Regions from separate parts of the Exiguobacterium sp. RIT452 genome, predicted to be linked through region 2. Evidence: predicted binding sites of a transcription regulator. Region 2 holds the regulator's gene; each other region holds the start of a gene.

Region 1 (4,368 bases), on a different contig from region 2:
GCAGAGCGGCACGAAGATGGCAGCGATGACCGGAACAGTCGAGAAGCTCGAGCCGATCCCCATCGTGACGAGGAGACCAATCAACAGCATGACGAAAGCGGCAACGAGTTGCGAATCACCCATCAACGATTTGGAATTCTCGACAAGCGGGTTGATGTCACCCGTCTCGCGCAGGACATTCGAAAATCCGTTTGCTGAAATCATGACGAAACCGATGAATGACATCATCCGCATACCGCGTGTGATGACATCGTCTGCTTCACTGAAGCGGACAAGGCGAAGGACGAGGAACAAGACAAGTCCTGTCGTTGCCGCAATAATCATCGATTCGGTCGTCAGTTGGACAGCCAGTGTCGCGAGGACAACGAGTCCGCTGAGGAACAACTTCGTTTTCGTGATGACCGGAATCTCGTAATCGTCCGGTGCGATGTTGCGCATTTCGTACTCCCGCGGCTTGCGGTAGTTATAAAGACCGATCAACAGACCAACGAGCATTCCGAGTGCAGGAATCGCCATCGCTTGGATGACGGAAGCACCAGCGATATTCATTCCGTTATCTTCGATGTTCTTTAACAAAATCTGATTCAAGAAGATGTCCCCGAATCCGACCGGTAAGAACATATACGGTGTGACGAGACCAAATGTCATGACGATTGCCATCAAACGACGGTCAATCTTCATTTCATTAAACAAGCCGAGTAACGGCGGAATGATGATCGGGATGAAGGCGATGTGGATCGGCAAGACGTTTTGTGAACTGATTGCCAGTAACAAAATCGCGAAGGTGATGAACCCTTTTAATTTTTTGACCGATGCGGCGTCAGCCGTTCGTTTTGAACGGGAGATTAAGGCATGAGCCAATGCATCCGGCAAACCGGTTTTCGACAAGGCGACGGCGAACGCACCAAGCAAGGCATAGCTGAGGGCGATCTCCGCTCCGGCGCCGAGCCCGCCGGCAAAGGTTTCGATCGTCTTCGATAAACTGAGTCCACCGACGACTCCACCGACGATGGCACTCAGGACCATCGCGAGCACGATGTGGACGCGGAAGATGGCTAAAGCAAATAATAAAACAACGGCAATGATGACAGCATTAAACATTTTAAAACCACACTTTCTTTTGGTATCACTGTACTATACTAAAGTATCATACAGACCGTTCTTTTGACTGTCAAGAAAAAAACACAAAAAGGTATGACCGGCGTCAAATCGAGGCAGGTCATACCTTTCTTCTACATTAAAGAGCGATTCAGCAATCGACTTGATCGAGTTTTCCTGTTCCCGGATCGATGACGAGTCCGTGAACTTCCGTACCCGGCGGCAGCAACGGATGGTTTTTGATCAATCCAACCGAGTGACCGACGTTTTCTTCGACGGATGTGAAACCGCGTAACCATTGCTTCAAGTCGACGCCGGAAGCATCAAGTGTGTGCAGGACTTGTTCGTTGATGCCACGGTCTTGCATCTCCGAAATCATCTTCGCCGGATCGATTGTACTCATGCCGCAGTCATGATGTCCGATGACAATGACTTCTTCCGCTCCGAGGGCGTAGAGGGCGACGAGAATTGACCGCATGACGGATCCGAATGGATGGGACAGGACGGCCCCGGCATTTTTGATGATTTTGGCATCACCGTTTTTCAGACCAAGTGCGTGGGGAAGGAGCTCCGTCAAACGTGCATCCATACAGGTCAGAATCACAACCTTCTTATCCGGGAACTTATCCGAGATGAATGGTTCGTATTGTTTCTCTTCGACGAACTGTTGATTAAACGCAAGCATTTGATTAACGACTGACATGATACTTCCTCCTTTAAGACAAATGAATGATGGAACTAGTTCTAGCGTACACGATGAACGATTGGTCAGACAAGCAGATTCATGATTTGCTGTGACAGTTGTCACAGGGGCGGGATAAAAAAGCAAATCCTTGCGTCCGAACAGATGGATTCGTTGAAAACGCTCTCATACATGTGAAATAGTTCACAGGATGGTCATGCACAAATGGAGGGAAAGGCGGTATGATTGATTTGTGAAGGAAAGCACAAACTATTCAAAATCAGCTTGGCATTCCTAACATGCTGTAGGGAAATGCAGACTCAGATTCGTTCCAAAATAGGGAGGAAACCTAACATGGCTGTCAAAGAAAAAATCAAACAAGATGTCTCACCTGTCGAACAAGCAATCAATCAAATCGTCGCGAAAGGTCAAACGGCACTTCAAGAATTACTGACATTTGATCAAACAAAAATCGATACGATCGTCCGGGACATGGCACTCGCTGGTCTCGAACGTCACGTCGAACTGGCTCGTCTCGCGGTCGAAGAGACAGGACGCGGTGTCTTTGAAGATAAAATGATCAAAAACATGTTCGCAACAGAATACATCTACAATAGTCTTCGAAACGAAAAAACGGTCGGGATTTTAGAAGAAGACGTTCAAAACGGAATCACCTACATCGCGGAACCGGTCGGTGTCGTCTGTGGCGTCACACCAGTGACGAATCCGACATCCACGACGATGTTCAAAGCGTTGATTGCGATCAAGACGCGTAACCCGATCGTCTTCGCCTTCCATCCATCCGCGCAAAACTGTTCACTCGAAGCGGCGAAAACATTACGTGATGCGGCCGTCAAAGCGGGTGCACCAAAAGATTGTATCCAGTGGGTCGAACAACCGTCACTTGAAGCAACGAAAGTCTTGATGAATCACACCGATATCGCGATGGTCCTTGCAACAGGCGGAGCCGGCATGGTCAAATCGGCGTACTCGACCGGAAAACCAGCGCTTGGTGTCGGACCGGGTAACGTACCGTGTTACATCGAAAAAACAGCTAAAATCAAACGCGCCGTCAGTGATTTGGTTCTCTCAAAAACATTTGATAACGGAATGATTTGTGCGTCTGAGCAAGCGGTCATCGTTGATCAAGAGATTTATGCCGAAGTGCGGGCAGAAATGGAAGCACTCGGTTGCTACTTCTGTACACCGGACGAGAAAAAACGTCTGGAGGCACTCGTCATCAAAACCGATACATGTGCCGTCAATGCGGACATCGTCGGGAAACCGGCGACCTGGATCGCAGCAAAAGCTGATATCAACGTTCCGAGTAACACCGTCATGCTGGTTGCGGAACTCGAGAAAGTCGGAGCGGAAGAGCCGTTGTCACATGAAAAATTAAGCCCTGTCCTTGGTGCATACAGTGTCGCCTCAACGAATGATGCCTTCCATGTCGCAGAGCGCATGCTTGAAATCGGCGGACTTGGTCATACGGCTGTCATTCATACGACAAACGATGAGTTGATGACGGCATTTGGTCTCCGGATGAAAGCCTGCCGGATTCTCGTCAACAGTCCGTCAGCACACGGCGGAATCGGCGATCTCTACAACGAATTGACACCATCACTGACACTCGGTTGCGGATCGTACGGGAAAAACTCGGTTTCAGAAAACGTAACGGCGAAACATCTACTCAATGTCAAGAAGGTGGCGAGACGACGCGTGAACATGCAGTGGTTCAAAGTACCGGAAAAGATTTTCTTTGAAAAAAACTCGGTTCAATACTTGAAATCGATTCAAAATGTCTCACGGGCGTTGATCGTCACCGATCAATCGATGGTTGAGTTCGGTTATGCCGACAAAGTCATCCGTAACTTGCCGGCCGGCGTCAGTTACCGGATCTTTGACCAAGTCGAACCGGATCCATCCGTGACGACCGTTCAAGTCGGTGCACAGGCAATGCGTGATTTTAAACCGGACTTGATTATCGCCCTCGGTGGCGGATCGGCGATGGATGCTGCGAAAGGCATGTGGTTATTCTACGAACAGCCAAACGAAACGTTCTCGAACCTCCGTCAAAAGTTCATGGATATCCGTAAACGGGCGTATAAATTCCCGGAACTCGGCAACAAAGCGAAGTTTGTCGCCATTCCGACAACTTCCGGTACGGGATCAGAAGTCACACCGTTCACCGTCATCACCGACAAAGAGAAAAACGTGAAATACCCGATTGCTGACTATGCGTTGACACCAGACGTTGCCATCGTTGATCCGGAGTTCGTCATGACAGTGCCGGCTTCGATCACGGCGGATACAGGGATGGACGTCTTGACACACGCAACAGAAGCGTTCGTCTCTGTCCTTGCGAATGACTACACGGATGGACTGGCGTTAAAAGCAATCAAGATGATCTTTGAGTACTTGCCACGTGCTTACGATAACGGTTCAGACGCCGAAGCACGCGAAAAAGTCCACAATGCTTCAACGATGGCCGGAATGGCGTTTGCGAATGCCTTCCTCGGCATCAACCACTCAATCGCACACAAAATCGGTGGGGAGTTCCACACACCACACGGTCGGACAAATGCGAT
Region 2 (4,368 bases):
TTTTGACTGTGTGACTTTTCCTGCCCCGTTTTCTTGAGTGAGAGTGCTTGTGGCTTTTGTACGTCTGCTTTCCCTTGAGATGACAGACTTCCCTCAGCATGAACCAGGCTGGAAGATGTCATGATGGCGGCTGCCACCAATGCAATCTTCTTCTTCATTCGTTTTTCCCCTTTTCCGAAAGATGTAATGTGACTCTAAAAAACATATTAAACGAAAATTCTGTATTTTTAGTTTAATTAAGTTTCTCTTAATATACAATTTAAATTTGGTTCTTTTTAAAAATATTTGTTGGTTTATGTCATCAAAAGCATCAATCTCCCTATATTCCCCTTATTTCAATAAGAAGACTTCTGATAGGAAAACACAAAAAAACCCTTGGTTTCCCAAGGGTTTTTGAACAAACGGAATGGAGACTATCGGGCTCGAACCGACGACCTTTTGGCTGCCAGCCAAACGCTCTCCCAGCTGAGCTAAGCCCCCGTGTGTTTCTATTAAGAGTATAACCATTGCTGTTCATTTTTTCAATATAAAATTAGACCGCTTACAAAAAAACTCTCCTTGCCGCCTCGACAAGGAGAGTTTCGGTCGTTATTTATTTAAGTCACGCATCAAATCTGCCTGTCGCTCCAGTTCTGCTTGTTGCTCCAAGATCAGTACTTTTTTATACGTCCGCGCTGAAATCAGGATGCTGATTTCATATAAGACGAACAACGGGACAGAGATCATTAAATGCGAGGTGACGTCCGGCGGTGAGATCAACGCCGCGACGACGAATAACGCAAAGTAGGCATACTTCCGATTCTTCCGCATGAAGAACGGCGTCACGAGTCCAAGCCGTGTCAAAAACATCGTCACGACCGGCAGTTGGAACAGTATTCCAAACGGGATCGTCAAGCGGATCAAAAAGCTGAAATAGTTCTCGACGCCGATGACTTGTTCGATGCCGAGCTCTTGTCCGAGCTCTGTCGATACTTCAAGTAAAAACGGTAACAACCAAAAGTAAGAAAATGAAATACCAGCTAAAAATAAGAAGAACGTTACTGGAATATACGTCAACGTCGCTTTTTGTTCTTGGTCATGCAGACCGGGACGGATGAACGCCCAAAGCTGGTACATCCAAAACGGTGACGCCAAGACGATTGCGATGATGAACGCAAGATTCAGATATAACATCAGTGGATCAGCCACGTTAAAAGCGTTCAGACCAATTCCGAGCTCCTTTAAGTCAGCCTGCAGAAAACGCACAAGCGGACGGACAAGCGGAAAAGCTGCAGCGAACATGACCACCACGATGATGAGCGACCAGATGATCCGTTTCCGGAGTTCATCTAAGTGCGTCGTCATACTCTGCTCTTGATCGATCGCCATGATTCACTCACTTCTCTTTCGTTTCGTCCTTTTTGTCTTTATCATCTTCCATGATGCCGTTTGTCGCACTCTTGAATTCTTTTAACGTTTGACCGGCGGCGCGGCCGAGTTCCGGTAATTTTTTTGGTCCGAAGATGATTAAGGCGACGACACCAATCAAGGCGATGCTCCCCGGGCCGATACCAAGTGTCAACGGGATTAAGTTTTCCATTATGATTTCACTCCTTCAGCTGATTGCGAATAATGCTTCATGAAATAAACAAGCGACTGCAACTCAATCGACAGATCGATGTGATGGACCCGAACATGGGCCGGTACGTTTAATCGTGCCGGTGTAAAGTTCAGAATGCCGGTCACACCATACTCAACTAACTCGTCCGCTACTGACTGTGCGAACTGGGACGGTACCGTCAAGATGGCGACGTCGACATGGTTCGCTTTGATTTGTTCTTTCATATCTGACACGTGGTAAATCGGAACGTCTTGTGTCGTCGTTCCGACCTTCTCCTCATCCGCGTCAAACGCGATGACGATACGAGTACTATTATTCTTTAAAAAGTTATAATTTGCAAACGCTGTCCCGAGGTGTCCGACCCCGATTAAGGCGACATTCGTGACCTCGTCTTGGTTGAGTGTCTTTCGGAAAAATGTTAACAAATGTTGAACATTGTAACCGTACCCCTTTTTCCCTAACGCCCCAAAGTAGGAAAAATCACGACGGATCGTCGCCGAGTCGACTTTGACCGCTTCACTGAGCTCTGCTGACGAGACGCGCAGCTTGCCGGAGTTGTAAAGACTCTGGATGAAACGATAATATAACGGCAGTCGTTTCGCCGTTGCTTGTGGTATTTTTGTGTCTGGCCCATTCATACTGCAGTTCCCCCTTCGGCCACGTTCTGACGTGGCACCCAAATCAATGCAAAGAATTCTACTCTCCTTGATTGTAAACCACTTCACATAGAGTAACAAATATTATATTCGGCAGGATTTTTCGTGATAGACTAAAGGGTGGAAGGATGGATGGATATGATTCTCTTACAAGTAAACCAACTCTCAAAATCATTCGGTGTTGAGCCGATTTTAGACAATATTAAACTCGAAGTACAGGAACGGGACCGGATTGCCCTGGTCGGTCGAAATGGTGCCGGAAAATCGACACTTTTAAAAATCATCGCCGGCGAGCTTTCACATGATTCCGGGGAAATCATGAAGAGCAAGGAAGTCCGGATCGGTTACCTCGCGCAGGACAGCGGACTGGAGTCCAACGAATCGATTTGGAACGAGATGCTGACCGTCTTCGAACACCTGCAGGATCAAGAACGGGCGTTACGCCGGATGGAAATCGAGATGGGCATGGAGCACATCTTGAATGATCCGGTCGCCTATGATCGGTTGCTCAAAACCTACGATCAGGCGCAACACGACTTCTCGGAAGCCGGCGGCTATCAGTTCGAAGCCAACATCCGCTCCGTCTTACACGGGATGCGCTTTTATCCGGACGATTATTCCCGTCGGATTCAAACACTTTCCGGTGGTCAACGGACCCGTCTCGCTCTGGCGAAGATGTTGCTGCAGGCACCGGAACTGTTGATTCTCGATGAGCCGACCAATCACCTCGACATCGATACCCTGTCTTGGCTTGAAAGTTACTTATCCGGTTACCGCGGCGCCGTCTTGATCGTCTCCCATGACCGGTATTTCCTTGATCAAGTCGTCAATGTCGTTTATGAATTGTCCCGCAACGTCTCCCGGAAGTTTACCGGCAACTATACGAAGTATCTCGAACAAAAAGCGGCGCTGTACGAACAGGAAATGAAGCAGTTTGAACAGCAGCAGGAAGACATCGCGAAGATGCAGGACTTCATCCAGCGTAACATCGCCCGCGCGACGACGACGAAACGGGCGCAAAGCGTCCGCAAACGTCTTGAAAAGGTCGACCGGATCGACCGGCCGGACGGCGACGAACGCAGTACGGTCCTGTCGTTCCCGATTGAAAAGCAAAGCGGCAATGACGTGTTGCAGGTAAACCAACTCGCCGTCGGTTATGAAGAAGCCGTCTCGAAAAACATCACGTTCCGGCTGCAACGTGCGGAGTCACTTGCGCTTGTCGGTCCAAACGGAATCGGCAAATCGACGTTACTGAAAGTGCTCGTCGGTCGTCTGAAACCGCTGTTCGGTGACTATCGTTTCGGCACCGGCGTTTCGATCGGTTACTACGATCAGGAGCAGGCGGAACTGAACGACCGCAACCGGGTCATCGACGAGATTTGGAACGAATGGCCGTTGATGCGGGAACAGGAAGTCCGGTCTGTTCTCGGACAATTCCTCTTCAGCGGAGACGACGTCTTCAAGCTCGTCCATGAATTATCCGGCGGCGAACGCGGACGATTGGCACTGGCGAAGCTGAAATTACGGAAAACGAATCTCCTTGTCCTCGATGAGCCGACGAACCACTTGGATCTCGACTCCAAAATGGTGCTCGAGAATGCACTCGTCGATTACGAAGGTACGTTACTGTTCGTCTCACACGACCGTTACTTCATCGATCGGGTCGCGACCCGCGTCATCGAGATGAGTGTGGATGGTGTGACCGATTATCTCGGCGACTACTCATACTACATGGAGAAAAAAGCCGAGAAGGAAGAAATCGCCCGCCTCGAAGCGGAAGAAGCGAAAGCAATCAAAGTCGCGTCGACGAAGACGATTGATAAGGAAGCCCAAAAAGAAGCACGCAAAAAGAAACAGCAACTCGAACAGCTGGAACAAGAGATTGAACGGTTGGAGAACCGGTCGGTCGAAATCGAACAGCTGTTGTGCGAACCGGAAGTCTTTAATGACATTCCGAAAGCGACTGCCCTGTCGGCGGAGCGCGACCAGATTGATGTCGACTTACTCGAGCTCATGGAACAGTGGGAGTCGTTCCACTGATGCGTTCGAAAAGTTACTTGATCAATCTCATTCAAGGTCTATTGTCCGGTGTACTCTATTTTGTCCCGATGT
Region 3 (4,368 bases), on a different contig from region 2:
CGTCAAAGCCAAGCGTCAACTGATTCGGGAGTATCTGCTTGCCGTCTCGAGTGACTGGCCGTTTATTCTCGATGGACAAACGACAGCACAGTATGCGGCAAATCGGTTCCGTGAACACATTAAACGATTTGAAGAAACGGAACGCCGACTTGATGCCAATGAACTGACATTGGAGTGGCTGGATGCCCGTTATGCGGAATATCCGTTTTTAGCCGATACGGACATCGAGCCGGACGTCTTCTTGACACCGCACGATTATTATGTAGCCGTTCAACGTGAATCGTCTTGGAATGATGAGGCCATCTTGATTGTGACGACGCAGTATGATGATACGAATCGTCCGGTTGCCGAGTTTGCGAAACGTCTGGCGGCTTCAGGTGAGAATGTCTATGTCATTACAGCAGGAGCGACCGATTATCAACATCAGGACGGAGTACATGTCTACCATGTCGAAGTGAACGGTTTACCGCTCGTTCAGACGTATAACCAGCTCGCGGGGTTAAACCTGGCTGTTTTACGACAAGCACAAGCACTCAATAAGATCGTCGAGTTCCGTCTTGTCCATAACTTTAATATGGAGACGGCATCCGCTGCACAATCGTTTGCTGAAATGAACGGTCTGCCTCTTGTCAGTAACGTCTACGATTTGGAAAGTGAACGTTCACAAGGCGGAACAGGCGGATTGGTCGTTGCGATTAAACGACTTGAAGGAGAAGCACTTCGCCATTCAAATGTGATTTATCTTGAGCGGGAAGAAGCGCGAAACGGGATTGAACATGACTATCATGTCGAAAAAGAACTGCGTTCCTTCCAAGTGAACCTTGAAAATCCGTACCAGCATGTAACGATTCCGAAAAAGAACGGATGAACAGTTGCAATTCACTTCCTTTCTTGGTACGATACTTGAGTATGCTTAACCTTATGTAAAGCAAAAACACTTGATACATCGAGAGCTAGATAGGAGGGAATCCCATGCGCGTTAAAATTACTTTGGCTTGCACTGAAACTGGTGACCGTACTTATATCACTAAGAAGAACAAGCGTAACAACCCAGAGCGTCTTGAGTTGAAGAAATACAACCCACGTCTCCGTAAGCACACACTTCACCGTGAAGTAAAATAATTGAGATGGAAGCCGTCACCTTGTGTGATGGCTTTTTTGTTGAATAAGGGGGACTTTACAGGATGGAAAAGCAGGAAATCCGACAGTTCATTACGCACCAATTAAATACATTGGGTCATCGGCAACAACGTGAGCAACAGATTTATGATCGGCTCTTCACCGTTTCAGCATGGGAAAATGCCCGTTCGATTGCTGTCACCTTATCGTTTCGAAATGAGTGTTCGACCGATCCGATCATCGAAAAAGCATGGGAGCTCGGTAAACAAGTAGTGATTCCGAAAGTGGTACACCGCGAGATGAAGTTTTTTGAGTATCTGCCGAACAGCCGGTTGGTGGAGACAACGATGGGGATCCGGGAACCCGACGATACAGCGGTGGAACGGTCGTTGAATACGATCGATCTTTGTTTGGTTCCCGGTCGTGCCTTCATGCGAAACGGATTTCGTGTTGGATGGGGAGGCGGCTTTTACGACCGCGCATTAGTCGATTATCAGGGAAATACGTTAGCGGTTGCGTTCGAGTGCCAACTCGTCCCGACATTTGCCGTCGAATCGTTTGATCGACCGGTCGACCAAATCGTGACAGAGTCCGAGGTCATTTTATGTCGGTGATGTACGGAATCCTATTTTGTTTTTTACTCGGATACATCGGTTATCGATTGCAGCTGTTGACGATCAGCGGTGCTGTCTGGACGATTGTCGTCGGAACGGTCGTCATTTATGGGTTTGGATACAGCGGACTGATCTTATTGATGCTCTTTTTTGGCAGTTCGAGTCTATTATCAAAACTCGGCAAACGGAGAAAACAGACGGTGAATCAAATCGTTGAAAAAGACGGAGCGCGTGACGGCTGGCAAGTCCTTGCAAACGGCGGTGTCGCAACTCTTGCTTCGGTCGGCTATGCATGGACGGAACACACCGCGTTTCTTGTATTGTTTTTGATTGTGCTCGCTGCTTCGAATGCGGATACGTGGGCTTCTGAAATCGGTCCGCTTTCGCAAAAAAATCCGTTTCTTTTTACAGGGCGGCGTGTTCCGGCCGGAACGAGCGGAGCGGTTTCTGTCCTCGGGACGTCAGCGACAGTGGTCGGAGCCTTGTTTATCGCAACTGCCGGTGATCTGTTGTTTACATTACCTGCCGATACATGGGTACTCGTGACCGCCTTGGGAGTGGCCGGAAGTTTGTTTGATACATTATTTGGCGGAACGATTCAACGGAAGTTTCGTTGTACGGTCTGCTCGAAAGAAACAGAAAAACGGATGCATCATGATACACCGACAGTTTACGTCAAAGGCTGGAAATGGCTCGGGAATGACGGAGTCAACTTTTTATCGAGTGCACTGGCAGGTCTGATTGGTTTTATTGTGTATCGAATGTGGTAAGTGGAAACTGTAGATGTAATTTTACCTTATGTTAGGATATCATTGACACAATTTAGACAAGATGTGAACGTTTTCACAGCATTCATGACTTTGTGAAAGATGTTACAATCTATTTGTGAGATAGTTAACAAACTTTTAAATTAGTTTGGAAGGGTGGACATAGAGGATGGAATTACATGCGAAAGTAACACGCGTTGCGTTGGTTGGCGCTGGAGCCGTCGGATCAAGTTTTGCGTATCAGATGACGACAGCCGGTTTATGTGAAGAATTAGTGATCATCGATGTCAATAAAGCAAAAGCCGAAGGGGAAGCGATGGATTTAAACCACGGAACACCGTTCAGTTCTTCGCCAATTCGCATTTGGGCCGGAGATTATTCCGATTGTAAAGATTCGGAAGTGATTGTCATCACGGCCGGTGCGCCACAAAAACCGGGCGAAACACGACTTGACTTGGTAGCAAAAAATGCCTTGATCATGAAAGAGATGATGCGCCAAATCATGGAGTCCGGTTTTGACGGCATCATCGTCGTTGCTTCCAATCCGGTCGATATCATGGCTCATTTGGCCTGGAAGTATTCCGGCCTGCCGAAATCACGTGTGTTCGGTTCCGGGACAGTCCTTGACACGGCGCGGTTACGTCAAATGTTAGGTGAGTATTTCCATATCGATTCTCGAAACGCCCATGCCTATATCTTAGGGGAACATGGTGATACAGAATTTGCGGCCTGGAGCAACTCCCGCATTTACGGAAAGACGATTGATGAATTATTGGCAGAAGATGATCTCTACTCCCAAAAAGACCTTGACCAGATTTATATCAATGTCCGCGACGCTGCCTATCATATTATCGAACGTAAAGGGGCGACCTATTATGCGATTGGTCTTGGTCTCGTGCGGATTGTACGGGCCATCCTCGGTAACGAAAACTGTATATTGACCGTTGGTGCACATGTCGATGGACAATACGGAATTTCAGGAATCCATATTGGTGTTCCGGCTATCATCAATCGACAAGGTGTCCGGGAAATCATTGAATTTTCATTGACGGAAGAAGAATTGAAAAAATTCCATCATTCAGCAGAAGTGTTGCGTCAAACGATGGAACCGGTGCTTCACTGATTTTTTTAAAACCGTACCCTTTTGATTTATCAAAAGGGTACGGTTTTTTGTCTGAAAGATTCTCGATTAAACTAGGTTTTATTTTACTAGAAAAAGGTTATGTAAAGGATAGAGGAGTTTTCACGTCATCAGATCCAGTAGTAAAAACGCATAAAGGGGAGAAAGACAGTCATGTATACATTTCGGAAGTTAACGAAAGAAGATGCAGAACAGTATTGGAGTCTTCGACTGGAAGGTTTAAAAAATCATCCGGATGCGTTTGGTCATTCGTTTGATGATGAACAACAAACACCGATCAAGGACGTACAAGAAGGACTTGAAGGTGATCCGGACTCGGACGAAGTCTGGCTCGGAATGTTCGACGGCGAAAAATTGTTTGGTTTTGGTCAAGTCAAACCGTATGAGTTATCGCGCGAATCGCATAAGGCGATGATTTCTGCCGTTTATGTCTCACCGGATTACCGCGGTGGAACAGGTCGGGCATTAATGGAAGCTTTGATTGAAGAAGCGAAACAAATTCCGGATGTCGAACAGGTCATCTTGGCAGTGTTGTCCGGTAACGAGGCGGCACAAAGTCTGTACGAATCGTTAGGGTTTGAAGTGTATGCAGAGGATCCGGATTCGGTCAAGTTAGAAGACGGGACGTACCGGGACGACATTTGGATGAAAAAATACGTCTAATCCAAACTGAATCAAGATACGGTCGTTAGACGCGTGAAAAGTCGTAGGGTCAATGTGAATTGAA

The links. Region 2 encodes Rex, which represses fermentation and respiration genes when NADH is low (regulators of the CRP and FNR family bind a similar motif). Its sites were predicted from a motif close to TTGTGAAATATTTCACAA; they were not measured.
Region 1: the regulator Rex is predicted to act here: its motif matches at 1,973-1,990, upstream of adhE (bifunctional acetaldehyde-CoA/alcohol dehydrogenase).
Region 3: the regulator Rex is predicted to act here: its motif matches at 2,617-2,634, upstream of D3D03_RS01090 (L-lactate dehydrogenase).

What each region holds. Positions count from the first base shown of each region.
Region 1 covers NZ_QXJB01000001.1:570,182-574,549, forward strand. The annotation lists gene D3D03_RS02870 (Na+/H+ antiporter family protein) at 1-1,101, opposite strand, end outside; gene D3D03_RS02875 (beta-class carbonic anhydrase) at 1,250-1,801, opposite strand; gene adhE (bifunctional acetaldehyde-CoA/alcohol dehydrogenase) at 2,135-4,368, shown strand, end outside.
Region 2 covers NZ_QXJB01000008.1:139,522-143,889, forward strand. The annotation lists gene D3D03_RS14965 (S8 family serine peptidase) at 1-158, opposite strand, end outside; tRNA gene D3D03_RS14970 (tRNA-Ala) at 408-480, opposite strand; gene tatC (twin-arginine translocase subunit TatC) at 589-1,368, opposite strand; gene D3D03_RS14980 (twin-arginine translocase TatA/TatE family subunit) at 1,376-1,579, opposite strand; gene D3D03_RS14985 (redox-sensing transcriptional repressor Rex) at 1,579-2,238, opposite strand; gene D3D03_RS14990 (ABC-F family ATP-binding cassette domain-containing protein) at 2,395-4,296, shown strand; gene D3D03_RS14995 (hypothetical protein) at 4,296-4,368, shown strand, end outside.
Region 3 covers NZ_QXJB01000001.1:215,080-219,447, forward strand. The annotation lists gene D3D03_RS01070 (1,4-alpha-glucan branching protein domain-containing protein) at 1-868, shown strand, start outside; gene rpmG (50S ribosomal protein L33) at 973-1,122, shown strand; gene D3D03_RS01080 (5-formyltetrahydrofolate cyclo-ligase) at 1,185-1,733, shown strand; gene D3D03_RS01085 (DUF92 domain-containing protein) at 1,733-2,503, shown strand; gene D3D03_RS01090 (L-lactate dehydrogenase) at 2,670-3,623, shown strand; gene D3D03_RS01095 (GNAT family N-acetyltransferase) at 3,795-4,304, shown strand.